Regions from separate parts of the Janthinobacterium sp. GW821-FHT03C08 genome, predicted to be linked through region 2. Evidence: predicted binding sites of a transcription regulator. Region 2 holds the regulator's gene; each other region holds the start of a gene.
The links. Region 2 encodes FNR, which switches genes on or off when oxygen is low (the NO sensors DNR and NnrR bind a similar motif). Its sites were predicted from a motif close to TTGATNNNNATCAA; they were not measured.

Region 1: a site for FNR is predicted at 4,769-4,782, ahead of AC07VL_RS07510 (OmpW/AlkL family protein). Genes of this name have one in related genera too.
Region 3: a site for FNR is predicted at 1,253-1,266, ahead of AC07VL_RS19360 (DUF3079 domain-containing protein). Genes of this name have one in related genera too.

What each region holds. Positions count from the first base shown of each region.
Region 1 covers NZ_JBWKUP010000004.1:249,913-259,656, forward strand. Annotated here, with positions in the region: gene AC07VL_RS07480 (SiaB family protein kinase) at 1-546, opposite strand, end outside; gene AC07VL_RS07485 (SpoIIE family protein phosphatase) at 606-1,823, opposite strand; gene AC07VL_RS07490 (NAD(P)H-dependent oxidoreductase) at 2,003-2,593, opposite strand; gene AC07VL_RS07495 (MerR family transcriptional regulator) at 2,666-3,028, opposite strand; gene fur (ferric iron uptake transcriptional regulator) at 3,105-3,545, opposite strand; gene AC07VL_RS07505 (LysR family transcriptional regulator) at 3,802-4,698, shown strand; gene AC07VL_RS07510 (OmpW/AlkL family protein) at 4,844-5,461, shown strand; gene AC07VL_RS07515 (MetQ/NlpA family ABC transporter substrate-binding protein) at 5,549-6,376, opposite strand; gene AC07VL_RS07520 (methionine ABC transporter permease) at 6,402-7,076, opposite strand; gene AC07VL_RS07525 (ATP-binding cassette domain-containing protein) at 7,069-7,878, opposite strand; gene AC07VL_RS07530 (YbaN family protein) at 8,174-8,665, opposite strand; gene AC07VL_RS07535 (biliverdin-producing heme oxygenase) at 8,665-9,282, opposite strand; gene AC07VL_RS07540 (hypothetical protein) at 9,303-9,593, shown strand; gene AC07VL_RS07545 (YceI family protein) at 9,725-9,744, shown strand, end outside.
Region 2 covers NZ_JBWKUP010000009.1:242,842-252,585, forward strand. Annotated here, with positions in the region: gene AC07VL_RS15130 (response regulator) at 1-2,006, opposite strand, end outside; gene fnr (fumarate/nitrate reduction transcriptional regulator Fnr) at 2,256-3,014, shown strand; gene AC07VL_RS15140 (FixH family protein) at 3,017-3,541, opposite strand; gene ccoG (cytochrome c oxidase accessory protein CcoG) at 3,595-4,974, opposite strand; gene ccoP (cytochrome-c oxidase, cbb3-type subunit III) at 4,979-5,899, opposite strand; gene AC07VL_RS15155 (cbb3-type cytochrome oxidase subunit 3) at 5,892-6,095, opposite strand; gene ccoO (cytochrome-c oxidase, cbb3-type subunit II) at 6,097-6,711, opposite strand; gene ccoN (cytochrome-c oxidase, cbb3-type subunit I) at 6,727-8,154, opposite strand; gene ccoS (cbb3-type cytochrome oxidase assembly protein CcoS) at 8,392-8,571, opposite strand; gene AC07VL_RS15175 (heavy metal translocating P-type ATPase) at 8,574-9,744, opposite strand, start outside.
Region 3 covers NZ_JBWKUP010000013.1:17,169-26,912, reverse strand. Annotated here, with positions in the region: gene AC07VL_RS19370 (MFS transporter) at 1-395, shown strand, start outside; gene AC07VL_RS19365 (prolyl-tRNA synthetase associated domain-containing protein) at 396-893, opposite strand; gene AC07VL_RS19360 (DUF3079 domain-containing protein) at 964-1,173, opposite strand; gene AC07VL_RS19355 (immunity protein RhsI2 family protein) at 1,306-1,764, opposite strand; gene AC07VL_RS19350 (GNAT family N-acetyltransferase) at 1,794-2,633, opposite strand; gene AC07VL_RS19345 (CAP domain-containing protein) at 2,770-3,897, shown strand; gene AC07VL_RS19340 (hypothetical protein) at 4,150-4,389, opposite strand; gene AC07VL_RS19335 (aminotransferase-like domain-containing protein) at 4,663-6,063, shown strand; gene AC07VL_RS19330 (helix-turn-helix domain-containing protein) at 6,149-6,400, opposite strand; gene AC07VL_RS19325 (sensor domain-containing diguanylate cyclase) at 6,467-8,071, opposite strand; tRNA gene AC07VL_RS19320 (tRNA-Ser) at 8,836-8,925, opposite strand; gene AC07VL_RS19315 (putative bifunctional diguanylate cyclase/phosphodiesterase) at 9,061-9,744, opposite strand, start outside.

The sequences.
Region 1 (9,744 bases), on a different contig from region 2:
TTTGATGCAGAAGATGGTGTGGCCAGGCTCCTGTGGGTCCTGGACGAATTCGAATTCCAGCGGTTCGCTGGCGTCGCGCGCCATGGTGAGGAAGCCCAGGCCTGCGCCCTTGCTGTCGGACGGCGCTTCCTCGCGCAGGGCCTTCTTGTAGGCCAGGCGGATCTCGTCCATCGTCATGGTGTGCAGCGGTTCCAGGCGGGCGCGGATCTGCGCCACGTTGTCCGTCGAGACGGGGTTGGCGCACAGGAGGAAGAAGCTGTCGCCGCGCGTGCCGATGCAGAACGAGCCGCGCCGCATCTGCTGGTCCAGCTGCGCGTCGGGCGTCAGGCTGTCGGCCGAATAATGCATGATGTTTTGCGACATCTCGATGAACGAGGAAAAGATGCGCCGCCGCGTGGGACCGGCCGCGCCGGCCGTGTCGAGGCGCGCCTTGATGGTTTCGGAAATGGCGCTGACCACGTGCTGCGAGAAATAGCCCACGTAAAAAAAGATGATGTTGCGCTTGCGCGCCACGTCCCAAAACTCGTTGAATTCTTCGTACAGCACGTCAGTGCTCCTGGCTAGCCGGTGACCCGGTGTCTGGTTGATAGGGGATGGGCGTCTAACTACAGCCGGAAACAGAAAAAGGTCAGGTCGTCGCGGCGCGGCTGCCTGCCTTGCCATGCCGCGCTGTCGCGCAGCAGCGCCGCCGCCACGTCGGCTGCCGGCGCATCGCGCTGCGCCAGCAGCTGTTCGCGCATGCGCCGCTTGCCGTAGGCGATGTCGCGCGCGCCGCCGATCTGGTCGAGCAGGCCGTCGGTGGTGAGGAACAGCAGGCTGCCCGCGGGCGCCGCCAGCGTCTCGTTGCGCCAGCAGTAGCCGGGCGGCGTGTCGACATAGCCGACGCCCATGCGCGCGCCGTCGATGGCGCGCACGCTGTCTTCGCCGGGCGCCACCACGTGCAGCGCCAGTTTCGCCCCCGCGAAACGCAGGCTGGCGCTGGCGTCGTCATAGCACAGGAAGGCGCAGTCCATGCCGTCGTTCGAGCCGGCGTGGCCCGGCGCTTCGCCGCCCGCGTTGCCATCCTGGCCCAGCAGGGTCTTGATGGCGCGGCTGACGGCGCCGATGAGGGCGGCCGGGTCGCGCGGGCCCAGTTCGCGCAGGGCCTGGCTGAGGGCCGACGACGCGATCAGGGTCATGAAGGCGCCGGGCACGCCGTGGCCCGTGCAGTCGGCGATGGCGGCGAACCAGCCGCCTGCGTGGCGCTCGAAAAAATAGAAATCGCCGCCGACCACGTCGCGCGGCTGCCACTCCAGGTGGGCGTCGGGCAGGGTGGCGCGCAGTTCCGCGTTGGACGTGCGCAGCAGGGCGCGCTGGATCACGCTGGCGTAGTCGATGCTGTGCATGATCTGGCGGTTCTTTTCCGCCTGCATGGTGGCCACCACGTTCATCAGCTGCAGGCCGAAGCCCACGCCGGCCAGCGCGCCATCCTCGGTGATGATGAAGCCGTCGGCCAGCGCCTTTTCGCCCGCTTCCACGGCGCGGAAGGTGAGGTCTTCGATGCTCATGGTGCCGTCGACGATCAGCGGTTCCTTGTCCATGAAGGCGATGCAGCTCTTCTTGCCGTACACCTCGTGGTAGAACGGTTTCGACATCTGCGACATGAAGATATTGCGGCTGATCAAACCGATGGGCCGCTGCTGTTCCGTGACGGGCAGGCTCATCATGTCGCGCCGTTCCGTGAACAGTTCCAGCACGGCGAAATTGCTGGCATCGGCCTGCACCGATTCCGTGGGGATGCACAGGTCGGCGGCCACGGACGTGCGATAACGGGGAAGATGCAATCGAGAAGCGTTGAACTCCACAGCGGCTACCTTTACATGACGATCGGACCCTTGTTGTCGCGACGGCAAGGCGGCTGACAAACAGGCAATATCATCATGGTAGCCGTCGAATGTGACGGCTTGATTACGTGCTTGTCAAAACCGTATGCAAGATGGCTGCGTGGCAAGCCGCTGCCGGGCTACGCGTGGCGGGCCAGCGTGCTTGCCTGCGCCAGCCAGCGGGCCCGCTGCGGCCCGGTGGAACCGAGGATAGGGCCGAAGCTGGCCACCCTGACGGGTTTGACGCCGCAAAATTCCAGCGTCGTCCTGCGCAGCTGGTGGATGCCGGGCATGCGGTAAACCCAGCGGAAATACCACGGCGGCGTGTCCATCGCCACCAGCAGCTGCGCCGTGCGGCCTCGCAGCAGCTGTTCTGGAAAGGCCTTGCCCGGACGGTACTTGAAGGCGAAGCCGGGCAGGAAGGCGCGGTCGACAAAGCCCTTCAGCAGGGCCGGCGCGCCGCCCCACCAGATGGGGTAGGCGAACACCAGGTGTTCGGCCCACAGGATGGCTTCCTGCGCGGCCAGCAAGTCCGCCTCCAGCGGCTGCACCTGGCGGTAGCCTTCGTGCAGGCTCGGGTCGAAGTCCAGCTGGCCCAGGCGCAGTTCGCGCACGGCGTGGCCCTGGGCGCGGGCGGCGTCAGCGTAGGCCTCGGCCAGGGCGGCGCAGAAACTGTCGCCGGATGGGTGGCCGAGGAGTATCAATATGCGCTTGGAAGATGTCTTGGTCATGTGCAGGCTTTCCGCTAAAGAAGAGCCTGCATGCTAAAGCCTGCCCCTGGGGGCAGAGTCAAGCGCGCCGTCTTACGCGGCTTGCAGGCGCTGGCGCGCCAGGCAGCCGTGGATTTCCGCATCGATCTCGCCCAGCTGCGCGTCGAGCTGGCGCAGGCGGGCGATATCCTGCTGCACCTGGGCGCGCTTGGCGGCGATGTGCCGCGACAGGGCGGCCCAGTCCGTGTCGTCGCCAGCCAGGACGGGCAGCAGTTCGGCCAGGCGGAAGCCCAGCGCCTGTGCCTGGCGGATCAGCTTGACTTGCGCCAGGTCCTGCTGCGTGTAGACGCGGTAGGCGCCCGCGCGGCGCACGTCGCCCAGCAAGCCGAGCGTTTCATAGTGGCGCAGGGCCTTGGGCGAGGTGCCCGCCAGGCGGGCGATTTCTCCGATGTACATGGCTTTCCTTTTCTCGAGCGGCGGCGCACGCAGTGTAGCGCAGCCGGGCCGCCCGGCGCTACCTTGCGCGCCGCACTCAGGAGGGCTTGCGTGGCGGCACTTTCTTCGCCGTGCAATCGGCGCAGGTGCCATACAGCGACAAGGCATGCTCGTGCAGCACGAAGCCCCGCTCGGCGGCGATCTCGTTCTGCCGCAGTTCGATGCCTTCGTCGACGAATTCGTCGACCTTGCCGCAGCCCGTGCAGACCAGGTGATCGTGGTGCTGCCCTTCGTTCAGCTCGAAGACGGCGTGGCCCGATTCGAAATGCCGGCGAAACAGGATGCCCGCTTCGGCGAACTGCATCAGCACGCGGTAGATGGTGGCCAGGCCCACGTCGATCTTTTCGGCGAGCAAGAGTTTATACACATCGTCCGCGCTCAGGTGCTTGATCGTGCCTTCTTGAAACAGCTGCAGAATCCGCAAGCGGGGGATGGTCACTTTCAAGCCAGATTCACGCAGTTCCCTCAATATATCCATGTCTCCCATTCCTTTTTGTAGTCGCCCGAGCGTGCGCTGAAGCGTGACTCTGCATTATATCGCAAATGATAATCATTACCATTCTCATGTGCGAAGTGGGCGATTATGCCGCGCAAGGGGGCTGCGGACCAGTGACATCGGCGCAAGGGGCGAGTGCATCGCACGCATCTTGCCCAGTGCGTGTCATGCGTCAAAATTGCAAAACCAGCGGCAATATCGCTACACTGTGCAGCATGCAATAACAATGGAGCAGGGCATGGACCGATTTGATGCGATGCGCATCTTTACGCGCATCGTCGAGTTGCGCAGTTTCACCCAGGCGGCGCATGACCTCGGCTATCCGAAGGCCACGGTCACGCATGCGATCAAGCAACTCGAAACGCGCCTGCACGTGCGCCTGCTGCAGCGCACGACGCGGCAAGTGACGCCCACGCTTGACGGCGAGGCGTATTACCAGCGCTGCGTGCGCCTGCTGGCCGACCTGGAGGAGACGGAATCCGTGTTCACATCGGCGGCGCAGCAGCCGGCCGGCAAGCTGCGCGTCGACCTGCACGCGACCCTGGGCATGCATTTTGTCATGCCCGTGCTGGACCGGTTTTGCGCCCGCTACCCTTTGATTGAACTGGAAATCGGCATGGGCGACCGCCTCGTCGACCTGGTGCGCGAAGGCGTCGACTGCGTGCTGCGCGTGGGGGAACTGGGCGATTCATCCATGGTGGCGCGCAGGGTGGCGCTGCTGGAGCAGGTGACCTGCGCCAGCCCCGCCTACCTGGCCGCGCACGGCACGCCGCGCAATCTGGAAGAACTGGCGGGCCATCGCGCCGTCAATTTCTTTTCCGCCCAGACGGGCAAGGTCTGGCCCTTCGATTTCAAGGCGGATGGGCAGCGGCACAGCGTGGCCTTGCCGGGCACGGTGTCCGTCAACAATGCGGACGCGTATCACGCCTGCTGCCGCGCGGGCATGGGCTTGATCCAGGCGCCCCGTTATCACCTGGAGCGGCCGCTGGCGGCCGGCGAGCTGGTGGAAGTGCTGCGGGACTGGCGTCCCGACCCGCTGCCCGTGTCCGTGCTGTATCCCCATCACCGGCAATTGTCGCCGCGCGTGCGCGTGTTCACGGACTGGGTCGCCAGCCTGTTCGCCGAGGCGGCTTGATTTTGCAACGCCGCATTTTCTTGACCTGGGAAAAGGAAAAAATCCCTCTGTTGATGCCATCTAGCACTATTTGATGTGGATCAAAGTTTTTGTTGCACTGCACTCTTAGACTTCGCAGCGTTACTTAACGACAGAGGGAAATAAAATGAAAAAGTCCGCAACTGCAGCAGCAATCGTTTTGGCCGCCATCGGCGCATTCGCCGGCAATGCGATGGCACAGGAAAGCCCTTGGCTGGTCCGCGCCCGCGCCGTGCACATCGATCCGGCCGATAAATCTGCTCCTGTTGGTGGCGTCGGCGCATCCGACCGTTTGACGGTCAGCAGCAAGACGATTCCTGAAATCGATATCTCGTATTTCTTTACCCCCAATATCGCTGCCGAGCTGATCCTGACCTACCCGCAAAAGCATGACGTCAAGCTCGACGGTAACAATATCGGCACTTTCAAGCACTTGCCGCCGACCCTGTCGCTGCAATACCACTTCATGCCGGAAAAACAGTTCAGCCCTTACGTGGGCGCGGGCGTGAACTACACGAATATTTCGGACGTGAAATTGCTGAACGGCGCGGGCCGCCTGGAACATGACAGCTGGGGCTTCGCCTTGCAAGCGGGCGTCGACTACAAGCTCGACAAGAACTGGTCGCTGAACTTCGACATCAAGAAAGTGCAGATCCGCAGCGACGTCTTCATCAGCGGCGCCAAGGCCAGCGAAGTCAAGGTTGATCCATTGCTGATCGGCGTGGGCGTGGGCTACCGTTTCTAAGCGGTGAAGATGCCCGCATAGCGCGGGCGAAAAAAAAGGACGGCCAGGTGCAAACCCGGCCGTCCTTTTTTATGTGTCAGGCAGCGCTTATTTTTTCAGCGTCTTTTCCAGCGCCAGCTGGTAGTCCGTCTTTTCGTAGCCGGCCAGGTACTTGTTGGTCGCGTCGAGGAAGGCGCGCGAGCGGTAGGCCGCTTCCAGGTCCTTCACCCATGGCTTGCCCTTGTCGGCCGTGCGGATGGCCACCAGGTTGATGTAGCTGTCCGAGATCTTTTCCACGGCCAGGGCGGTGGTCAGCTTCATGCCGGCCGCCAGGGCGAAATTGCCGTTGACGAAGGCGTAGTCGGCATCGGCCAGCGAGCGTGGCAGCTGCGCCGCTTCCAGCGGCACCAGTTTCAGCTTCTTCGGGTTGTCCACCACGTCGCGTTCGGAGGCGCGCAGCGGGTCGACGTTCGGTTTGAGCTTGATCCAGCCCATCTTGGCCAGCACCACCAGCGCGCGCGCCTGGTTGGTCGGGTCGTTCGGCATGGTGATGGTGGCGCCGTTCTTCACCTCGGCCAGCGACTTGTGCTTGCTGCTGTACAGGGCGATCGGCGTGGTCGGCACGGTGATCAGGGGGCTCAGCGGCAGCTTGTTATCGGTGGCGAACTTGGTCAGGTACACGATGTGCTGGAACACGTTGGCATCCAGCGAGCCTTCGGCCAGCGCGTAGTTCGGCTGCACGTAGTCGTTGAATTCGACGATCTTGACCTTGTAGCCCTGTTTTTCCAGGATCGGCTTGATGCCCAGCTTCAGCTGGTCCGAATACGGGCCGGAGCTGGTGCCGATGACGATTTCCTTCGGGTCCCTGGCGTGGGCAGCGGTGGCGAAGGCCAGGCTGGCGGCGGCCAGGAGCAGGTTGCGGCGGATGTGGTTCATGTATGTCCTTGTTTCTGAATATGGATTAACGTTTGTCGAGGCGCTTGGCGATGCGCGTGCCGGCGAACTGGATGGTCTGCACCAGCACGATCAGGATGGCCACCGTGGCGACCATGATGTCCGTCTCGAAGCGGTAGTAGCCGTAGCGGATGGCCAGGTCGCCGATGCCGCCGCCGCCCACCACGCCGGCCACGGCCGAATACGACAGGAAGCTGATCGACAGCACGGTCAGGGCCAGCACCAGGCCGGAGCGCGCTTCCACCAGCAGCACGCGGAAGATGATCTGCATTTCCGACGCGCCCATGGCGTGTGCCGCCTCGATCACGCCGCGCGGCACTTCGCGCAGGTTCTGTTCCACCAGGCGCGCCAGGTAGGGAATGGCGGCGAACGACAGGGGCACGGCAGCGGCCAGCGGGCCGATCGAGGTGCCCGCGATGATGCGCGTAAACGGCGTCAGGGCGACGAGCAGGATGATGAAGGGGAAGCTGCGCACGGTATTCACCAGCCAGCCCAGGCCCATCGACAGGGGGCGGTTTTCCAGCGACTGGCCTTCCGAGACGAGGAACAGCAGGATGCCCAGCGGGCCGCCGATCAGGATGGCGGCGGTGAGCCCGATGCCCAGCATCGTCATGGTCTGGCCCAGCGCCACCCAGATTTCCGGCAGCAGGTTGATGACGTTATTGATCGATTCTTCAAACATGTGTTGCATCCTTCCATGCGGTGGCTTCAAACGCCTCGGTGCCGTAGTAAGCCAGCTCGCGTCCCAGCGCCGTCTTGCGCGGGGTGGCCGTGTCGCTCAGGTCGAATTGTTCGGCGATGGCGCCGTTTTCCACCACGGCCACGCGGTTGCAGATGGCGCCCAGCACCGACAGCTCATGGCTGACGATGACGATGGTCACGCCGAGGCGCGCATTGATGTCGCGCAGGGTGTCGAGCAGGGCGCGCGTGGTTTCCGCGTCCAGCGCGGACGTCGGTTCATCGCACAGCAGCACGTCCGGATGGCTGGCCAGGGCGCGGGCGATGGCCACGCGCTGTTTCTGCCCGCCGGACAGCTGCGCCGGATAGCTGTGCAGCTTGTCGGACAGGCCCACCAGCGCCAGGCATTCCTCGACGCGGGCGGCGATCTGCTCGCCCTTGGCCGTGCCATGGATCTTCAGCGGGAAGGCGACGTTGTCGAAGACGCTGGCGTTTTGCAGCAGGTTGAACTGCTGGAAAATCATGCCGATATTCTGGCGCGCGTCGCGCAGGTCGCGCTTGCCCAGACTGGTCAGTTCGCGGCCGGCCACGGTAATGGTGCCGCTGTCGGGGCGTTCGAGCAGGTTGATCAGGCGCAGCAGGGTCGATTTGCCGGCGCCGCTCTTGCCGATCAGGCCGAAAATATCACCGGGATAGACTTCCAGCGTGACCGATTTGACCGCGTGGAATTGTTCGCCCTTGGGCAGCGCGAAGGTCTTGTTCGCGCCATCGATGCGAATCACCGGCGTACGGTGTGGTGTGGTCATGCAGTGTTTCCTTTTTTATTGGACCGTGACAGGCGTGCTTGCAGGGGCCAGATCGCCCGGCCTGTGACGTCGGTTGCGTAGTATACCTCCGATCGCGTTATTACTCCTACGACAGAATCTTGCTTTGAATATGCAAATAATGTCTATGTGGGTGTTTTCAAGTGGAAAAAGCGGGGAAGCGGCAATTCTGCCGAATTTAATCGCGCAGGCGGGCGTGCCAGGGGCGCATGATGGTGAAAAGTTCGTCCGGCCATGCGCAGGCACATGGGCGCAGTTGCTGCCCGTTTCAGTTCAGTTAGGGTTTTCTTGACGGGGGCGGGGCCGCTTGCTGCCCTTGATTTCCGCTATCGGAGGCAGATTCTGCCCCGCTGGCGCCCTGCGGGCCTTCCGGGCGGCGCAGCAGGTAGACGATGACGGCCAGTTCCATGCAGCCCACCATGACGATGACCCACCACGGCGGATGGCCCAGGCACATGGCGACGAAGCCGATGGCCATGCCCAGGCAGGCCATGGCCTTGCCGCGCCGCGAGACGGCCCGGTGTTCGCGCCACTGGCGCAGCGGCGCGCCGAAGCGGGGATGGTGCAGCAGCCAGTGTTCCAGGCGCGGCGAGGCGCGGCTGAAGCAGGCCAGGGCGAGGATGAGGAAAATCGTCGTCGGCATCACGGGCAGCATGGCGCCGATGATGCCCAGCAGCACCATCAAGGCGCCGGCCGCCGTCCACGCCCAGCGGCGCAGGCGCACGCCGTGCGCTTCGCGCGGCGCTGCCTCGGCGTGCCGGCCGTCCATCAGGCGTATGCCTCGACGTGGCCGTGCATGCGCATGAAGGCGGCGCGCGCGCCGGCGATCACGCGTTGCTCGCCGCCGGCGTCGAGCGGCGCCGTATCGAGGACGGCCGTGAAGTCGCGCCAGTGGCGCGCGCGGCCGTCGGGGTGGCCCGCCAGGTGGCGCGCGCCGAACTGCTCGTCAAGGCCGATCTTGCCGGCCAGTTTATACAGGATGGCGGCGCCCAGCTTCGAGCCTTCGCTTACATACAGCCAGCCCAGCGCGGTGGCCACGTCCAGTTCCCCGCCGAAGGGCGGCGCGGCGGCGTCGGCGGGCAGCGGGGTTTGCAGGTCCTGCAGGTCGGCGGCGATGCTGGCGTAGCGGCGGCGCTGTTCCAGGCCGGGCAGCAGGGCGGCCAGGCCGGCGTGGTCGTACAGCGCATCGACATCGCGCAGGAAGGCGTACTGCGCCTGCAGGAAGCGGGCGTAATTGTGCGGGTTGTCGAAGGGTTTGCTTTCCATGATGCGCTTGTCCAGCACCTCGTGCGTAGCCATGGTATCTGCCTTCAGGCGCTGGCTGCGGGGCAGGGAAGTCGTCGGGGGCGCGTTCAATATGGTGGAATCGGTCGGGGCTGCGGTCATGGTTTCCTGCTCTATTATGGATGAATCAAGGCAAACCTGCATGCCCGGCGCGTGCCGGGGCAGGTGGTGGCGGCGCTCGTGGCTGGATGGCTGGCGTGAGGCGGCGGGGAGCCGGCGGGCTGGCGCAGGCGGGCAGCGGTGCAAAGGCAGCGATGATAGCAATTACGATGAATAATAACAAGAATCATTCGCATCTGAATTGCTGGATAACGCTGGATATTTTTGTCAATGCGGACAATAATCGGCTGCAGAAGGCGCTGTCGCGGACAGAATCGGCGTTATTATCGATTTTTTCGATGCTAACTAGGTAAATTTTCCGTTTTACATCGATCTTCATGCCATGCATAATTGTTGCAACTGAAGCCAGACAATCGGCCGCCCGCCTCTTCGCCGGCAGCCGGTTGCGGTTTTGACATCCACCACTCCCTGTCAGGAATCCATAATGAAAAAACTGCTCGCTTT
Region 2 (9,744 bases):
AGGCGTTCGCGGTACAGCTCGATGGCGGCAAAGCCCGAATCGACCTCGTCCGCATCCCAGCCCCAGGCATGGATCAGCTTGACGATCAGCTCGCGCGTGGTGCGGTTGTCGTCGGCCACCAGGAGGCGCAGCGGCCCCAGGGTGGGCGTGCGGCGCGCTTCGGCCGGCGGCGCCAGCACCTCGAACGGCACGCTGAACCAGAAGCGGCTGCCCTTGCCTTCGCTGCTGGCGACGGCGATTTCGCCGCCCATCATGTGGATCAGGTGCTTGCTGATGGCCAGGCCCAGGCCCGTGCCGCCGAAGCGCCGCGTGATGCTCTGGTCGCCCTGCGAAAAGGCCGTGAACAGCTGGGCCTGCTGCTGGGCCGTCATGCCGATGCCCGTGTCGCGCACCTCGAAGCGCAGCCAGGCCTGTTCAGTGTCGCCCTCGGCCAGGCTGACGGCCACCACCACTTCGCCGCTCTCGGTAAACTTGATGGCGTTGCCGGCCAGGTTGACGAGGATTTGCTGCAGGCGCTGGGCGTCGCCGACGAGGCGGCGCGGCACGTCGGGCTCGACGGCGATGGCCAGCTCCAGCTCTTTCTCGCCCGCGTTCATGGTCATCGTCGTGGCCAGCGTATTCATGACCTCGTCGAGGTCGAATTCGACGGGCGACAAGTCCATGCGGCGCGCCTCGATCTTGGAAAAATCGAGCACATCGTTGAGGATGCCCAACAGGGACTGCCCCGCCACGCGTACCATGGTCAGGTACTTGCGCTGTTCGATGTTGAGCTTGGTATTTCCCAACAGATACACCATGCCCAGCACGGCGTTCAGGGGCGTGCGGATTTCATGGCTCATGTTGGCGACGAAGTCGCTCTTGGCGCGGTTGGCCGCCTCGGCGCGGTCGCGTTCCTGCTCCAGCTCCAGGGCGCGCGTCTCGACCTCCTGCTGCAGCCGGTCGCGCTCGCTCATCAGGCCGTTGAACGCCTCCGTCAGTTCGCCGATCTCGTCGCGCTGCTGCACCGGCACGGGGGTAAAGCGCTTGCCCGAGGCGCGCAGGGACAGCAGCGTGTCGCGCAGGCGCACCAGGGGCGACAGCAGGCGCACGGTCACCCAGCCCAGCACGGCCGCGGCCAGCAGCGAGGCGCAGATGCTCCACAGCACCAGGCGCGACAGCACGCCGTCGAATGGTTCGAAGGCATCGGCCACGGGCAGCGAGGCGGCCAGCAGCCAGTTCACCGACTTCAAGCGCTTGAAGCTGTTGACGCCCGTGATGCCGCGGCTGTTGGTGCTGACCATGCTGCCTTCGCCGTCTTCCTTGAGCAGCTGCGTGGTGACGACGTTGGCGCCCGCCGCGCGCGGCTGCAGCAAACGGCTGGGGTCGGGATGCAGCACGTAGCGGGGCACGGCTTCGCGCGTGAGGATGAAAAAATAGCCGCTCTTGCCCACCTTGGCCGTGCGCAAACGCCCCAGCATGTTGTCCTTGTACAGGCGCAGCACGCCGATGACGATGCCGGCCACCTCGCCGTTGTTGTCCAGCACGGGGGCGACCATCTGCACGATGGGCAAATGGCTGGTCTTGCCCAGCATCGGTTCCGTGATCATGGCCTGCTTGGTGCGCATGACGGTCTGGAAATAGCCGCGGTCGGCTACGTCGGTGCCGTTGCGCCCCTGCACCTCGGGCACGTTGGCCACCACCTTGCCCTGCGTATCGAGCACGAGCACGTCGTCGAACAGGGCCAGCATGGTGCGCTGCGTGTAGTAGTCACGCAATGCGCCGGCGTCGGCCATCAGGGCGGGCGGCTGGTGGCGCGCCGTCTGGGTGACGATGTCGAGCAGCATGGCCAGCTTGTCGTCGAGTTCCTCGGCCGTGCGCTCGATCAGCGCCGTTTGCTGGCTCAGCAGCACTTGCGTGAAATCGTCGCGCATGTGCTTGACCTGCACCACGGTGACCACGGCGATCATGGCGATCGAGGTCAGGCTGGTGGCCAGCGCGACTTTTGCTTTAATGCCGAGAGGCTTCATGATTTCCTTTGAGTACCCGGAGGCACAGGCGGCAGATAATGCTGTCAGGAATTTTCCTATCAATACTTCAACTTGGCAAGCGCAGGCCGCGTAATTTTCCGCGCTGGAACGGGCTTTTGACGATGTTGCCATAAAATTAAATGCCGGACGTCGTTTATTCAGCGAAATTACGGTGAATTGCCGTGAAATTGGCACATGGCAACGCACTATGCAGTAAACTTGTTATTGCATTTTCTAAAAGGGTCTGACATGACAGAAGCGCTACTCTCTCCAGCCGTGCCCGCCGTGAACGTGGAAGCGTTGCGTGCGCGCTGCTCGACGTGCAGCATGCATCAATTGTGCCTGCCGATGGGACTCGACGTGGGCGACATGGACCGGCTCGACCAGATCATCGGCCGCCGCCGCAAGGTCGCGCGCGGCGCCTCGCTGTTCCGCATCGGCGACTCGTTCCAGAACCTGTACGCCATCCGCCTGGGCCACTTCAAGACGTACCAGATCAATCCAGGCGGCGAAGAACAGGTGACGGGTTTCCAGATGGCTGGCGAACTGCTGGGCATGGACGCCATCAGCGCCGACCGCCACCACTGCAATGCCGTGGCGCTGGAAGACAGCGAAGTGTGTGAAATCCCGTTTTCCAGCCTGGAACAATTGCTGGGCAATATGCCCACGCTGCTGCGGCATTTCCATCGCATGATGAGCCAGGAAATCACGCGCGAGCAAAGCGTGATGCTGTTGCTGGGCAATATGCAGGCGACGCAGCGCTTTGCCGCCTTCATCGTCAACCTGGCGTCGCGCTACGAGGCGCGGGGCTACTCGGGCAGCAAGTTCCAGCTGCGCATGTCGCGCGAGGAAATCGGCAATTACCTGGGACTGACCATCGAGAGCGTCAGCCGTTTATTGTCGAAATTCAAGAAGGAAGGCTGGCTGCGCGTCTCTAATCGCGAAATTGAAATCCTGCAGCCCGCGAAATTGAAAGCCATTACGGCCGGCACGGATACTTGTAAATAGGCCTACAGTTCCTCGTCCGCGTGCAGCGCGATGCTGCGCTGCAGGGGCCAGGTCCAGATGCCGGACAGGCGCCATTCGCGCTTGTCGTTTTCCACCAGCACCTGCCAGCGGCTGCGCTCGAGCATCGGCAGGGCCACCGAGAAATTGCCGGCCGCATCGGGCTGCACCAGCAGCCTGATATCCTTCTCCGGCAACGTCGCATGCGCCAGGTGCAGCTGCAAGGGCGCCTGGTAAGCCTTGCCGAAGCTGTGCACGGCGCCGCTCAGGCGCGCCTGCGCCACGTCGTAGGACAGGCGCGTATCCATCGCCAGGTTGCTGGCAACCGTATCGCGCCGCAAGTCCTGGTTGATGGCCTTGCCCTGCTTGTAATAATCGCCCACCACCAGCGCGTCCGGCTGCGTAAACGCGATATACGCCATGCAGCTGCCGACGACGACGGACAGGCCGGGGCCGACCATCAGCAGCCATGGCCAGCGATGCTTGTACCAGGGCGCCACGGGGGCTTGCAGTTTCAGACTGTCGGACATTTTATTCTCCTGTTTAAGCGGCCAATCCCCATGCGGGGATTGGCCTTCCTACATTACCGCGGCACGATGAACACCGCGTTTTCCCGCACATGCAGCGACGGGTCGTCCAGCGATTGCAGTTCGATGGCAATCTTGTTCGAGCCCTTCTCGCCCACGCCGTGCGGCACGCGCAGGCGGATGGGCCAGCCCAGGGTTTCCGTCGGCTGCAGGGTCACTTCGTCGCGCGTCAGCAGGGTCAGGCCCGGCAGGCCGGAGACGCTGATCCTGAAATGCTGGCTTTGCTCCGAGGTGTTCATGATCTGCAGGCGGTAGACGTTCTCGATCATGCCGTCTTCCACTTCGCGTCCCATGGAGCCGCGGTCGCGGATCACGTCCATTTTCAATGGCGTGCGCAGGGCCAGCGAGGTACACACGGCGATGATGATCAGGGCCAGGATGGACGTGTAGATCAGCACGCGCGGGCGCATGGCGCGCCGGCGGATCTGCTGCGAGTTGAAGTTGTTTTCCATCGCATGGTCGGTACTGTAGCGTACCAGGCCACGGGGCCGGTCGACCTTGTCCATCACGCTGTTGCAGGCATCCACGCAGGCGGCGCAGCCGATGCATTCATACTGCAGGCCGTTGCGGATATCGATGCCGGTCGGACACACCTGCACGCACAGGGTGCAGTCGATGCAGTCGCCCAGCTTGGCATCGGGCGCCTTCTTGTTCAGCGCGCCGCGCGGTTCGCCCCGCTTGGCATCGTAGGTGATGATCAGGGTATCCTGGTCGAACATGGCGCTCTGGAAGCGCGCGTAGGGGCACATGTACTTGCACACCTGCTCGCGCAGCCAGCCCGCGTTGCCGTAGGTTGCCAGGCTGTAGAACAAGACCCAGAACCATTCCCAGGGACCGAAATTGAGGGTGGTCACCGCCTGCGCCAGTTCCTTGATCGGCGTGAAGTAGCCGACAAAGGTAAAGCCCGTCCACAGGGCGATGGCGCCCCACACCAGGTGCTTGGCCGTCTTCTTGAACGCCTTGCGCAGGGACGGACCCTGCTTGTCGAGGGCCATGCGCGCGCTGCGCGTGCCCTCGATGTGGCGTTCGACCCACAGGAAGATTTCCGTGTATACCGTTTGCGGGCAAGAGAACCCGCACCATACCCGCCCGGCAATGGCCGTGACGAGGAACAACAAATACGCACAGATGATCAGCAGGGCCGCCAGGTAGATGAAATCCTGGGGCCACAGCACGACGCCGAAAATGTAGAACTTGCGCGTGGTCAAATCGAACAGCAGGGCTTGCCTGCCATTCCAGGTCAACCACGGCAAGCCGTAGAACGCCAGCTGGGTAAGCCATACGCATACCCATCGCCAGGTAGCGTAGCGTCCTTTGGCCTCGCGAGGGTAGATTTGCTCGCGGGCCGCATACATCTTGATGACTTGAGGTTCCATTACATCATTTCACGGGCGTCTGGGGATTCGACAGGCTCCAGACATACGCCGACAGCACGTGTACCTTGGATTCGCCGAGGAAGTCGCTGAAGGCCGGCATGGTGTTGTTGCGACCCTTGCGTACGGTTTCCATGATGGTATCGGCGCTGCCGCCGTACAGCCAGATCTTGTCCGTCAGGTTAGGCGAACCGAGCATCTGGTTGCCCTTCGCATCGGCGCCATGACAGGCCATGCAGGCGCCGAACTTGGCCTTGCCCAGCACGGACTTGACGGGGTCCGAGGTGGAACCGGACAGGCTCAGCACATAATGGGCCACGTTCTCGACATCCTTTTCGGAACCCAGCGCGGCGCCCATCGGCGGCATTTGCCCATTGCGCCCGTGCATGATGGTGGTCTTGATGGTGGCCGGATCGCCGCCATACAGCCAGTCCTTGTCCGTCAGGTTGGGGAAGCCCTTGTTGCCGCGCGCATCCGAACCGTGGCATTGCGCGCAGTAGGTCAGGAACAGACGCTGGCCGATCGCTTGCGCCTGCGGATCGGCGGCCACCGTCTTCAGGTCCTGGCCCAGGTACTTGTTGAACAGGGGGCCGTACTCGGCTTCCGCCTTTTTCAGCTCTTCCTCGTACTGGCCCGAGGATTTCCAGCCCAGGCTGCCTGCGTACGTGCCCAGGCCCGGATACAGGAACAGGTAGGCCAGTGCGAAGACGATGGTGATGTAGAACAGCCACATCCACCAGCGCGGCATCGGCGTGTTGAGTTCCTTCAAGTCCTCGTCCCAGACGTGGCCCGTGGTGCCGTCGGCGGGGGCGCCGGCGGCCACTTTCACTTTCGACTGCGAGTACAGCAGCACGCCGCAGCCGATGATGCCCAGCAGGGACAGCACGACGATGTAGATATTCCAGAAGCCATTGGTAAAGTCAGCCATGGTTGCGCTCCTTCGCCAGGTTCGTCTCGGCCTCGGCCGGATAGTCGAGCGCCTCGTCGGCGAACGGCAGGCGCGCCGCCGCGTCGAAGTCGCTGTTGCTGCGGCTGAACGTCCACCACAGGATGCCGACGAAGGTGGTAAAGGAAACCACCGTCATGACGCTGCTGGCGCTGTCAAACAGGTTTTCGATAGCCATGCTAATTCCTTGTTTTGATTAATGTACCGAGGCCCTGCAGATAGGCGACCAGGGCGTCTTCTTCCGTCTTGTCCTGCAGCTGCGCGGGGCCGGCGGCGATCTCCGCATCGCTGTATGGCTGGCCCAGGCGCTTCAGGGCGCGCATCTTCGGCATGATGTCGTCGGGCACCAGCTTGGTCTTCGCCAGCCAGGGGTAGGCCGGCATGTTCGACTCGGGCACCACGTCGCGCGGGTTGTTCAAGTGCGTGCGGTGCCATTCGTCGCTGTAGCGGGCGCCCACGCGGGCCAGGTCCGGCCCCGTGCGCTTGGAACCCCACTGGAACGGACGGTCGTAGACGAACTCGCCGGCGACCGAATAGTGGCCATAGCGTTCCGTTTCCGCGCGCAGCGGACGCACCATCTGCGAGTGGCAGTTGTAGCAGCCTTCGCGCACGTAGATGTCGCGGCCCGCCAGGCGCAGCGGCGAATACGGCTTCAGGCCAGCGACGGGCTCCGTCGTGCTCTTCTGGAAGAACAGGGGGACGATCTCGACGGCGCCGCCGATGCTGATCACCACCGTGACCAGGGCGATCAGCAGCCAGGGGTTTTTCTCAATCCATGCATGTGAAAATTTCATTTGCTCTTGCTCCTATCAGGCGTGCGCCGCGTTCAGTTCCGGAATGCGGGCGACGGGGAGTTTGCTGCCGCGCAAGGTCATCCAGGTGTTGTAGCCCATGATGCACATACCCGACAGGTACAGCAGGCCGCCGGCCACGCGCACCACGTAGTACGGATACGTTGCTTTCACGCTTTCGACAAAGGTGTAGGTCAGGGTGCCGTCCGGGTTGACCGCGCGCCACATCAGGCCCTGCATCACGCCGGCAATCCACATGGCGGCGATGTACAGCACGATGCCGATGGTGGCCACCCAGAAGTGCACGTCGACCAGGCGCGTGCTGTGCATCTGCGTGCGGCCCGCCAGGCGCGGCAGCAGGTAGTAGATGGAACCCATGGTGATGAAGCCCACCCAGCCCAGGGCACCCGCATGCACGTGGGCAACGGTCCAGTCCGTGTAGTGCGACAGCGAATTGATGGTCTTGATCGACATCATCGGACCTTCGAAGGTGGCGATGCCGTAGAACGACAGCGAGACGATCATGAATTTCAGGATCGGGTCGGTGCGCAGCTTGTGCCAGGCGCCCGACAAAGTCATGATGCCGTTGATCATGCCGCCCCAGCTCGGTGCCAGCAGCACCAGCGAGAAGACCATGCCGATCGATTGCGTCCAGTCAGGCAAGGCCGTGTAGTGCAGGTGATGCGGACCCGCCCACATGTAGGTGAAGATCAGCGCCCAGAAGTGGACGATGGACAAACGGTACGAGTACACGGGGCGCTCGGCCTGTTTCGGGATGAAGTAGTAGACCATGCCCAGGTAGCCGGCGGTCAGGATGAAGCCCACCGCGTTATGGCCATACCACCACTGGATCATCGCGTCCTGCACGCCCGCATAGGCGGAATACGATTTGGTGAACGACGCCGGCATGACGGCGCCATTGACCACGTGCAGAATCGTCACGGCCAGGATGTAGGCGCCGAAGAACCAGTTCGCCACGTAGATATGCTTGACCTTGCGCTTGATCAAGGTGCCGAAGAAGACGATGGCGTAGGCGATCCAGACGACGGCGATGAGGATGGAAATGGGCCACTCCAGCTCCGCGTATTCCTTGCCGCGCGTCAAGCCCATGGGCAGGCTGACGACGGCGCACAGGATCACGGCTTGCCAGCCCCAGAACGTGAAGGCGGCCAGCTTGTCGGAAAACAGGCGCACCTGGCAGGTGCGTTGCACGACGTAGTATGAGGTGGCGAACAGGCCGCAGATGCCGAAGGCGAAAATCACCGCATTCGTGTGCAGCGGACGCAGACGTCCGTATGTCAGCCAAGGTATGTCGAGGTTCAGGGCAGGCCAGGCCAGCTGAGCGGCGATGATGACGCCAACCAGCATGCCGATGATGCCCCATACCACAGTAGCGACCGCGAATTGCTTCACGATCTTGTAGTTATAGTTCAGCGATTGATCCACAAAGACTCTCCCTGGAATTACTATTTATGATGGTGGCCAGAGAGTAAGTGTTTGACCGCTAAAAAACTTTGATGTGGATCAAAATTCCCCGGATGAAATAAGCGTAGTGAAGTGGCATGGATTTAAAACGCGATCTGGGTAAAAAAAGCCATGCAAGATCCCTGCAAGCAGGGCTTGATCTGGGGCAAAACAGAGGCTTGGGCGCTGGCGCGCAAGGCGCCCGCCGTGCGGGAAAAATCAGGGGGGCGGTGCGTCGCCGGACGCCGGCTTGGCCGTCGTATCGTCGTCCTGCAGCACGCGCAGGCCCGGTCCGACGAGGTCGTCGAACTGGCCGCTGTCCGAGGCCGTGAAATACACCCACAAGGCGATGAAGACGACCACGACGCTCAAGGGGATGAGGAGATACAGTGCTTCCATGTTCAGGCTTTCCGCAGGCGCAGGGCGTTGGCGATGACGACCGCCGAGCTGGCGGCCATGCCGACGCCGGACAGCCAGGGGTTTAAAAAGCCCAGCGCGGCGGCCGGGATGGCCGTCAGATTGTACAGCGTGGCCCAGCCCAGGTTTTCGCGGATGATGCGCATGCTGCGCGCGGCCGTCTTGGCTGTATCCAGCACGGAAACCAATTGGCTCGACAGCAGCACCGTGTCCGCATGGGCTTGCGCCAGCGCGGCGCCGGAACCCATGGCGAAGGAGACGTCGGCGCCGCTCAGCACGGCGGCGTCGTTGATGCCGTCGCCGACCATGGCCACGACGGCGCCCGTGGCCTGCAATTGCTGCACGAAGTCGAGCTTTTCGTCGGGCAGGCACTCGCCGCAGGCAGTGGCGATGCCCAGCTCGGCCGCCACGCCTTGCGTCAGCGCTTCCTGGTCGCCGCTCAGCAGCACGACCTGCTTGCCATGCCGGTGGAAATATGCGACGACGTCGCGCGCTTCCGGGCGCAGCGCGTCGCTGAGCAGGAAGCGCGTCAGCCAGCGCCCCTGCGTGCCCAGGTACAGCGGCGTCATGCCCTGCATGCCGACGGCCGTGTCGCCCAGCGGCGGACCGGCGACGGCGGCGACAAAGGCCGCATTGCCCAGGCGGTAGCGCACGCCGTCGACCACGCCTTCGAGGCCCTGGCCCTGCACTTCCTGCAACTGCTGCGCATGCGCGCGGGCCTGTTCGCCTGCCGCCGCCAGGATCGCCTGTGCCAGCGGATGGGCGCTGCCCGCTTCCAGCGCGGCGGCCACCTGCAGGCTGTCCTCTTCCGTCATGCTGCCCAGGCTCTCCGTCTGTTTCAGCACGGGCCGGCCCAGGGTCAATGTGCCCGTCTTGTCGAAGACGATGTGGGTGGCGCGGTGCAGGGTTTCCAGCACGTGCGGCTGGACGATCAGCACGCCGCGCCGCAGCAGGCTGTCGGTGGCGGCCGCCAGCGCCGTCGGCGTGGCGAGAGACAGCGCGCAGGGACAGGACACGACCAGCACGGCAATGGCCACGGGCCAGGCTTGCGACGCATCATGCCAGCTCCAGAAGGCGAACACGGCGGCGGCAAACAGCAGCAGGCCCAGCACGAACCAGGCGGCGACCTTGTCGGCCCACTGCGCGATTTGGGGC
Region 3 (9,744 bases), on a different contig from region 2:
ACCTGCGCAGCACCGTGCTGGCCAGCCTGGCCGTGTTTGCCGCGACGGCCCTCGTGCTGGGCATCGCCTCGCATCTGCCCACCGTCGTCTACGTGGCCATGGCCGTCTGGGGATTGTCCTTTGGCGGCGCGGCCACGCTGTTGCAGACGGCGCTGGCCGACACGGCCGGCAGCGGCGCCGACGTGGCCCTGTCGATGAATGTGGTGGCGTGGAATGGCGCCATCGCGGCCGCGGGCATCGTCGGCGGCGCCCTGCTGCAGACGTGGGGCGCGGGCGCCTTTCCGTGGGCCATGGCGGCCTTGCTCACGCTGGCATTCGCGGTCGCCTGGTCGGCCCGGTCGCATGGCTTCCGCCCGGGGCGGCGCAGCGGCGGCGCGCCCGTGGCCGGGCATTGATCATGCGGGCGCCGACGGCACCGATACGATGCGGGGCACGTGCCCCGTGTGCGCGAGGAAACGGACCAGGGCGGCATGCGACAGCACGACCGTCGCCGTGTTGCGCAGCGGATGGGCTTGCAGATGAGCGGCGTCCCACACGGCCTGGTCCAGCACCAGTTCCACCGCCTGCGCGCCGTCATGGATCAGCGCAAACAGGCTGACGGACCCGGGCGTGATGCCCAGGTGCTGCTGCAGCCGGTCGGGCGAGGCCATGCTGAGCTTACTTGCAGGCAACAGCCGCCCCAGCGCCGCCAGGTCGATGCGCCGGTCGAAAGGCACGATGACAAGCAAATGCCGCCTGCCCTTCTCGTCGCGCAGGAACAGGTTTTTCACCATCAGGCCCGGCATGGCGGGCACGTGCAGCAGCGCTTCGGCGATCGTATGCACGGCCGGGTGCTCGACGAACTGGACATCGCCGGCGCTGCTTGCCAGCCAGCGGGACAGGGTTTCTTGCATGGTGACTCCTCCGCTTGGACGAATGGGCGATGAGGAGATTGTAGCGGCGCGCAGCATGGAGCGCTTGCCGTCAAGGCTGGTTCTCGTCCTTGTCGGCCTTGTCGGCCTTGTCGGTCGCCGCCAGCCCCCAGTCATGCCAGCCTTCGCCGAACAGCTCGACCGGATGCTGCGTACGCTCGGAGCCATTGCCGCAGCGCATGGCGTCCGGAGGACAATACTGGTCGCAGCCCCAGCAGATGCGCTCGGGATTCCTGGGGTTGAGGGGAAAAGGCTTGGCCATGGCGATGGGGTCCGTTGAGGTCTTGTCGACGACTCTAGACCCGGCGCGGGGGACGGTCAAACGAATTTCGGCGGGGAATTTGTCCTGGGTCAAGGTTGTGCCGATGGTGGAACTTCGGCGCGGCGCCATGTCCTATTCCCGTGTGTCCCCGACAGAGATGGCAACTTCCAGCACGGTCCGCGCGTAGTTGACACCACCGTCCGCCGCAGGCTGCGCCTTCAGCTCGTCCAGCGCAGACACCATCGTCACCGTGGCACCGGGCACGAACAGCCGGCTGTCCTGCGGGTGGTGCGCGTAGATGCTCACGTCGACAGTCGAGCCATCCGCCAGGCGCAAGGTGACGCTGTTGACTTGATCGCCGCGGCGGCTGTCCTGGCCCGCGAAAGACGTACGTTCGATGCTGCCCGTCACCGTTTGCGTCAGGAGGCGCCCGGCCGCGATGCTGTCCCACCACTCTGCGGAGGCAAACAGGCCGTGGCTGCCCTTCAGGCCCATGTGGGGCCTGGCCTCGTCGAGGGTGAGCGCCCGGGTCTTGGCGACGCGGCCGGGGTCCCGTGCGAGGGCGCCGGCCAGGGTGTAGACGGTTTTCATGCGGCGCGGGCATTCCCGGAAGCGGTCGCTCAATGCTTGCGCCGAATCACGTAGGCATTGCCCGCAGCTTCAAAACCGAGCGTCGGATAGTAGGACATGGCATCCGGGGCCGACAGCAGTATCAGGGACACGTCGTCGCCGATGACGGCCTGGGTGCGCCGGACAAGTTCCTTGCCGATGCCCAGGCCCTGGTATTGCTTGTCCACCGCCAGGTCCGAGAGATAGCAGCAGTAGGCATGATCGGTCAGCGAGCGGGCCAGCCCCACGAGCTTGCCATCCACCCATGCGGACAGCAGCAGGCCGGGCGCGGCAAACATGCGCGCGATCCTCGGCAGATCGGCCGTCGGCCGCTTGATGCCCGACTGGTCGAAGACGCGAACGACATCGACGGGGTCCAGTGGAAAATTGTGACGATATTCTACGGGCAGGTTTTTCATGGCTTCAAAATTGTGGCGGACATGCGCAATTATGGCTGCAGGTGGTGGATGCATGGCAGTTTTTCCGGGCAAGTGCACGGCGAACATGGCCCTTGATGCATGCACAGTATAAACAGCCATGATACTAGCCTGGAAGAACGCGGCTGCGCCACGGAGATTATTTTTATTCAGGCGACAATACTGCCAGGCCGATAAACCGGGGCCGTGCGCGATTAAAAAATATACACCATCGCTGCCTGCAATTGCGCTGCCTGCGGAAAATGGGGCGGCGGGAGCATGAAATCCTGCCACGGGAATCGCATGGGTCCGGCCAATAGCAAGCCACATGCTCCAGCATGGCATTCCCGAATTTATTACCGCCATTTCACCATTCACAATAATCGGGATATGCCCGCCGCTGATCATAATACGCGGATGCCATTTAATTGGCAAAACAGAATTTCCACATGGCAACTAAATATGTTAAAATTTTGCCATTTTTTATGGCAACTATCATTCCCGGTACTGATAGTGCATGCATCGATGCATTCCGCCGATATCTAGCCTCCCAATTACTGAATAGGAATAAATGAAAACAATTACATCCGGTGTCTTTACAGCGGCAATCGCTACTTTGCTGGTCGCTTGCGGCGGTGGTGGCAGTGATGCGGGAAAAAATACGGAAATCGGCATCATTCCGCCGGTCACGCCCCCTGTTACACCCCCTGTTACACCCCCTGTTACACCCCCTGTCACACCGCCGGTTACGCCACCGGTTACCCCGCCGGTCACGCCCCCCGTGACTCCGCCAGTGACTCCCCCGATAGCGGATTCAACGATTCAGACGGTCGTGCTTCCCGCAACGTACGCAGCGGGAACTGAGCAGCGCAATGCCTACGATTATCTGAATGCGCAACGCCTGGCCTGCGGCTTCGGCCTGTTGCAGCAAGATGCAAAGCTCGACGTCGCGGCGCAAGGACATGCAAGTTATTTGTCAGCAAATCATTTCATGAGTCATTACCAGGATCAAACAGCCTACCCGAACGGTTTCACGGGTACGATGTTGAATGATCGCTTTACCGCCGCCGGCTATGCGGCGACATCGGGCGCGGAAGTATTGACTGCGCCATATTCATATGCCATGTACCAGTCATACGGTTCCTCTTACGCCCAATCCGCCATCATGGACCTGTTCACGACGCCCTACCATGGAAATGGCATGCTGCAAGGCGAGCGAGATGTCGGCGTGGGATTTGGCGTAACGGACACATATTGGATGCGACTGGTAATCGATATCGGTTCCACGGCAAGCCGTACACGCCAGCAGATTGATGCCGATAAGGTATTGACCTACCCATGTGCGGGCACCACTGGCATGCTTTCCAAAACATATGCCAATGAAATCCCCTCACCGATCGCCGGCCGGAATTTAATCGACAATCCCATTGGCCATCCCATTTACGTCAAGGTACGAGATGGGAATATTCTGGCATTGAGCGGCTATACATTGCGCAAGACAGGAAGCAATATCGATATTCCACTGCAATTGCTCAATAAAGAAAACGACGCAGCCCGGCTTATTACGGATGCTTCTGTGGCGATTGTGATGCCCTTGACGCCATTAGAAAAAAATTCATCGTATGAATTTACCTCGGCGGGGACGAATAATGGCAGTGCCATAGCCATATCGTTCACTTTCGCAACTGGAAAGTATTAATCACAAGCCAGGATTTTGCACGAACGGCGGCTGGCAGGGCGCCCGGCCTGCCCCGCTCGCTTCCATCAAGAAATTCAAAAACCGCCCGAGGGGCGGCTCTTTTTCATGGCTTCGGCAGGGTCACCTGAAGCAAGCGGTTTCCCGCCTGCGTGGCGCAACGGCGTAGCAGCATCTTCCTGCAAGGCCGGTACGCCCAGCCGCAGCGTGGCATTGCCGCCCCGGCACTGGACAGGGGCCGGCGACTCCTTGCCATCAGGTGAACGATATTTCCAAACCGAGCATCTTGACGAGGTCGAAGGTGACGAACCCCAGGCCCAGGAGCAGCAGCACGAAGATGGCGACCGCCTTGCCGCCGGCGCGCAGCACGGCGCGCCGCTCCTCCACCTTCCCCTTCCTCCCTTGATCGTAATGCCACTTGATGGCGAAGAACATGCCCGTGCCGAGCACGAGGCCCTTGAAGGTAACGAAGACTATCGGGATCCAATCGATCATTTTGAGTATTTCCAGCTATTGCTTGACACTATCCATGGTGAGGAGCGCTACCTCAAAACGCTGCTGCAGCAGCGACATTTTTTCAACCCATCCCCAGCCACCCTGCCTGAGTCTTTCATTATAGCCACCTATGAAATAAGCAGGGCATCGAACGCCGTAAGTTGCCGCATCCGGACGAGAGAGGAGAAAACCCCGGCGACTGCCATGCAAGGTGGCGTTGCCGCAGGTTCTGATGCATACTACTTAAAAACAATCTCCATACATTGAGACAAAATGTCCCAGTTAAAAACCATACAAGATGACACCTTGCCACCCTGGCTGCCGCGCCTGGCCGGAAACAAGGGGCCGCGCTTTTTGCAGATTGCCGATGCCTTGCAAGCGGCGGTAGCAGACGGATCGCTGACCCCGGGCGACCGCCTGCCGCCGCAGCGCCAGCTGGCAGCACAGCTGAGCGTCGACCTGACGACGATCACGCGCGCCTACGACGAAGCCCGGCGCCGCCACTTGCTGGAGGGCCGCGGCGCCCGCGGCACGTATGTCGCGGCGCCGAAGGTCGAGTTGACCGCCATCCTCGACCTGAGCATGAATACCCCGCCGCCGCCCGATGGCGTGGACTTCGACGACATGCTGAAACAGGGACTGTCGCAAGTGTTGATGCGGGCAGATAATGAATTGCTGATGACTTATCACCTGGGCGGAGGAAGCGACTCCGACCGCAAGGCGGGCGCCAAGTGGCTGGCACCGATGTTTGGCCATCTGGATACGCAGCAGCTGGTCGTCTGTCCCGGTGCGCAGGCGGCGATCGCCGCCTTGATCCTGGCGCTGACGGAGCCTGGCGACGTCATCCTGGCAGAGCCGGCAAGTTATCCCGGCTTGCGTGCGGCAGCTGGCCAGTTCGGCCGGCAGCTCATGGCGGTGGAAGCGGACCGGCACGGGATGGTGCCCGAGATGCTCGAGCAGGCGTGCCGCCAGCACCAGCCTGCGCTGATCTACCTCAATCCGACCTTGCAGAATCCGACCGCCATCACCATGCCGGAACGCCGGCGCAAGGAGCTCGCCGGCATCGCCCGGCGCTGCAAGGTGCGCATCGTCGAGGACGATCCCTACTGGCTCCTGGCCGAAGCCCCGCCGCCGCCGATTGCCACGTTTGCCCCGGAACAGGTGACCTACATCTCCACCCTGTCGAAATGCCTGACGCCCGGCCTGCGCGTCGCCTTCGTGCTGATACGCGACCCGCTCGAACGCGAACGCTTCCTCGTCGCGCTGCGCTCCTTCGCGCTGATGGTCGCGCCCCTGACGGCCGCCCTGGCCACCCAGTGGATACTCGACGGTTCGGCGGACCGCCTGATGGACGGCGTGCGCAAGGAGGCGCGCCTGCGCCACCGGATGGCGCGCGATATCCTGGCGGGGCGCTACAGCGGCCTGGGTGACGGCCTGCATGTATGGCTCGAGCTGCCGGCGTACTGGAATTCGTCGCAGCTGGCGCAGGCAGCCGCCAGCTCCGGCATCGCAGTCACGCCGGCGGAGGCATTCGCAACGGGCAGCGGCGCCGTGAATGCCATCCGCATCTCCCTGGGCAGCATCAAGGACCGCGGGCGCCTGCAGGCGGGCTTGCAACGGCTGTCCCACCTGCTCGCGCGGCGGCCCGAGTCCTTCAGCGCGGCGGTGGTGTGACGGCCCGGGAAGCGCGGCGCTGCGGCCAGGGGGCTCTCGATGCGGCGGCATTGGCGTGCGGCGCCGGTGCGTATGTCCCGCCGGCTCAGATCCAGATGCGGTACAGCCAATAGCTTTCATCCGTCTGCACGAGCGTAGCCAGCTCGCGCGGGCTTGCGCCGACCAATGCGCGCGCATCACGCGACAGGTGGGCCTGATCCGCATAGCCCGAGCGGGCCGCCACGTCGGACAGCGACATTTTCCCCTGCTGCTGCCCGCGCGTCGCCGCCACCAACGATTCCTCGGCCCTTGCCAGGCGGCGCAGCATGCGCGAGGGCCAGGTCCGCCATTCGGACACGGGCTGAGGCGTTGGGGGGTTGTGAAAGCATGCTTAGCAGAGAGCCTAATTTGGAAATCAACGTTATCAAAGATAGGCCGAAAGACTGTCTCTCGTCGCGTGCCCCTGGCCAGAACGCGCATAGCAAACCTGATTTCTCCCTGACTCTTTCGCTTTATACAATGCCTTGTCAGCGGCCTCGACCAGTTCAATAGGCTGGTTTTCCAAATAAATCGGAGAAAAAGCCTCTACACCGATACTTACCGTCACAACCCCCAGCGGATTTCCAGCATGAACAATCCCCATCGATTGAACAGCATCCCGGATGCTCTCGGCAACTCCCAATGTACCGGCGAGATCGGTCTCTGGGAGTAAAACGACCATCTCCTCCCCTCCATAGCGGGCCGCAAGATCCCCTGGCCTGCGCATACTATAAGCCACCACCTTGCCAATTTTTCTCAAGCACTCATCGCCGGCCACGTGGCCATAAATATCGTTGTACTGTTTGAAAAAGTCAACATCGATCATGATTAACCCTAACGAGCCTTCTCCACGCTGCGCACGATTAAACTCCCCTATTAACGATTCGTCAAAATGACGCCTATTTGCCAGTCCAGTTAGTCCGTCCTGACTGGCGAGCCGCGACAACGTTTCATTAATCAGCTCCAGTTCAATGCCAGCCAACATTAGTTTTTGTTCAGTTTTGGATCGCAGATTTATTTGTTTCACCATACGATAACCAAGGTACGAAATGATCAACAACATCATCCCGCCAACCACCAACTGAATATAAACATCACTGCGCCAGCTTTCCAATACTTCATCTTGAGACAATGCAGCGGAAACCACCAAGGGATATTCTTCCACTCTTCTATAGCTATTGATACGTGTAATGCCATCCAATCCTGATTTTATTAATGCCGTGCCTACCGGCCCCTTTGAAAGATAATTCTTAAACAATGGGAGCTGAGATATATCTTGGCCAAGCTTTTTTTCATCAAATGGCCTTCTTAACAAAAGTATCCCATTCCCATTTGCAATGAAAATTGCCCCGCTCTGCCCTATGGAAAATCGATCATAAAATAATCTGAAGTAATTCATATTTATTGTCGCAAGAACAACCCCGCCAAAACTTCCATCGGGGAGGTTAATGCGACGCGACACAGAAAGAATCCAGTCCCCTGTCGACTTACTCCGTATTGGAGGGCCGATGTAAGGGCCGCGGTCGCTGTTATTTTGGTGATATTTAAAATACTCCCTATCAGAATTATTAAAATTTTTCAATAACACTTTTTGAGAGTTGACCAGCCAGCTACCATCTTTCGCATAAACGAAAAATCCTTGTAATTGGGGTAGTTCCCCGGCACGCATAACCAACAAATCATGAATACGTGAAAGTTCAAGGTCTGAGATACCATCTATTTCCATACGCTCCACCAACCCGACCAATGCAGTATCAGCCTCTTTGATCGTGTCATAGGCATGTTGGGCCACGGACTGCGCCAGATTAGCGCTTGCCTGAGCTGCCTCGCCTAGCTGTACCTCTCTTGCGCGCCATACCATCCATAACTGGGTTGCCAGAAGTGTCAGACAAACCACTACAACAAATGTGATTGCCAACGGCAGTAGGGAAAAACGCTTGAAGTTCGCCCCCATTAGCCGCGGCGGCAGACTGTTTGATGAACCGGCCATGGAATAACTCCCAGTTTTAGGTGGTTACGAGTGTGCACCGAATATAGCCTCAAATACTCACGCATCGTAACAAGTAAGATGCAAAAAAGTTAAAAGCAACACTGCTACGTCATAGTCATGAAGAAATGCCAAGCGGTCTTCGTTACCGTGAAAATTGAGTTACGGAGGCAATCCGGGCGAAGCCATGCGAGCGGTCGGCCCACAAACTCAAGCAGGGACATAATATGGACTTTTCTTCGCGGCAGTCCGCATCACAAAACAGCAGCGCCGGTGCCGGCGCCAGCGCCTCGTCGCAGTCGTGGCAGTAGCCATGCCGCGCCACGGCGGGCCGGCCGCGCACGGCAGCCAGGCCGCGCGCTACCTCAGCGAAGATGATCTTGTCGGTGTTGGCGATATGGTCACTCCTGCCGCGCCCTCCCCGCCGGTGACAAGGTCGCCATACGGGGCGAAGCGCACCGCTTCCACGCCGGCCCACTCGTTGATCGCCATGAACTGCGCCTGCAGTGGCGAGGGTCGATCCGGGCATTCAGACAGGGATTGCTGCGTGAGGTGCTTTGAAAGCGTGCTCAGCAGAGAGCCTAATTAGAACCACGAACGCGCGCCCAAGGCGCGCGGGGCTGCCGCGCAGCGGCAGCGGTTGGAGGATTCGGGGCGGGCTGGGCCGGCAGGCCCAGCCCTTCGAATCTCACGCGCAGGGCGCGAAGGCGCCCTGCTCGCTTCCGCCAGGCAATAAAAAACCGCCCGAAGGCGGTTTCTTTATTTCCTGGCGGAAGCGGTGAGATTCGAACTCACGAACAGTGTAACCCGTCGCCAGTTTTCAAGACTGGTGCCTTCAACCACTCGGCCACGCTTCCAGATGGCAGCATTATACATAAAGGTCAGTGGCTTACCAATGGCTAGTGCCGTCAGCAACATATTTCCCCCATCGCAAACACTCGGGTCAGATCCGGCGGGTTCAATACCTGCGCGGGCATAACCAAGCAGAAAGCTTACACGCCCCAGTTTTCCCGCAGCGCCCGCTCGAACTCGCGCGCCGGCAAGGGACGCGAGAACAGGTAACCCTGCACTTCGTCGCAGCCCGAACTCTTCAGGAAGGCCAGCTGTTCTGTCGTCTCCACGCCTTCCGCGATCACTTTATGGTGCAGCTGCTGGGCGATGCTGATGATGGTGCTGGCGATGGCGCAGTCGCTGGCGTCCGTGGGGATACCGGTGGTGAAAGACCGGTCGATCTTTAACGTATCGATGGGGAAACGTTTCAGATACGACAGGCTGGAGTAACCCGTGCCGAAGTCGTCCAGGGACAGGGCCACGCCCAGGGCCGTGATGCGGTCCATGATGCCGATCACGCGCTCGATGTTGTGCATCAGCGTGCTTTCCGTGATTTCCAGCTCCAGCCAGGCCGCTTCCAGGCCGTAGCGGGCCAGGGTCGCCGCCACCCTGGCGGGCAAGGCGGCCGTGAATTCGCGGGCGGACACGTTGACGGCCAGGCGGATGGGCGGCAGGCCCGCCAGTTTCCAGGCCTGCGCCTGGGCACAGGCCGCTTCCAGCACCCATTCGCCGACCTGTACCACCAGGCCCGTCGATTCGGCCAGGGGAATGAATTCGGCGGGCGGGATCATGCCGTGCTGCGGGTGGTGCCAGCGCACGAGGGCTTCGGCGCCGATGATGCGCCC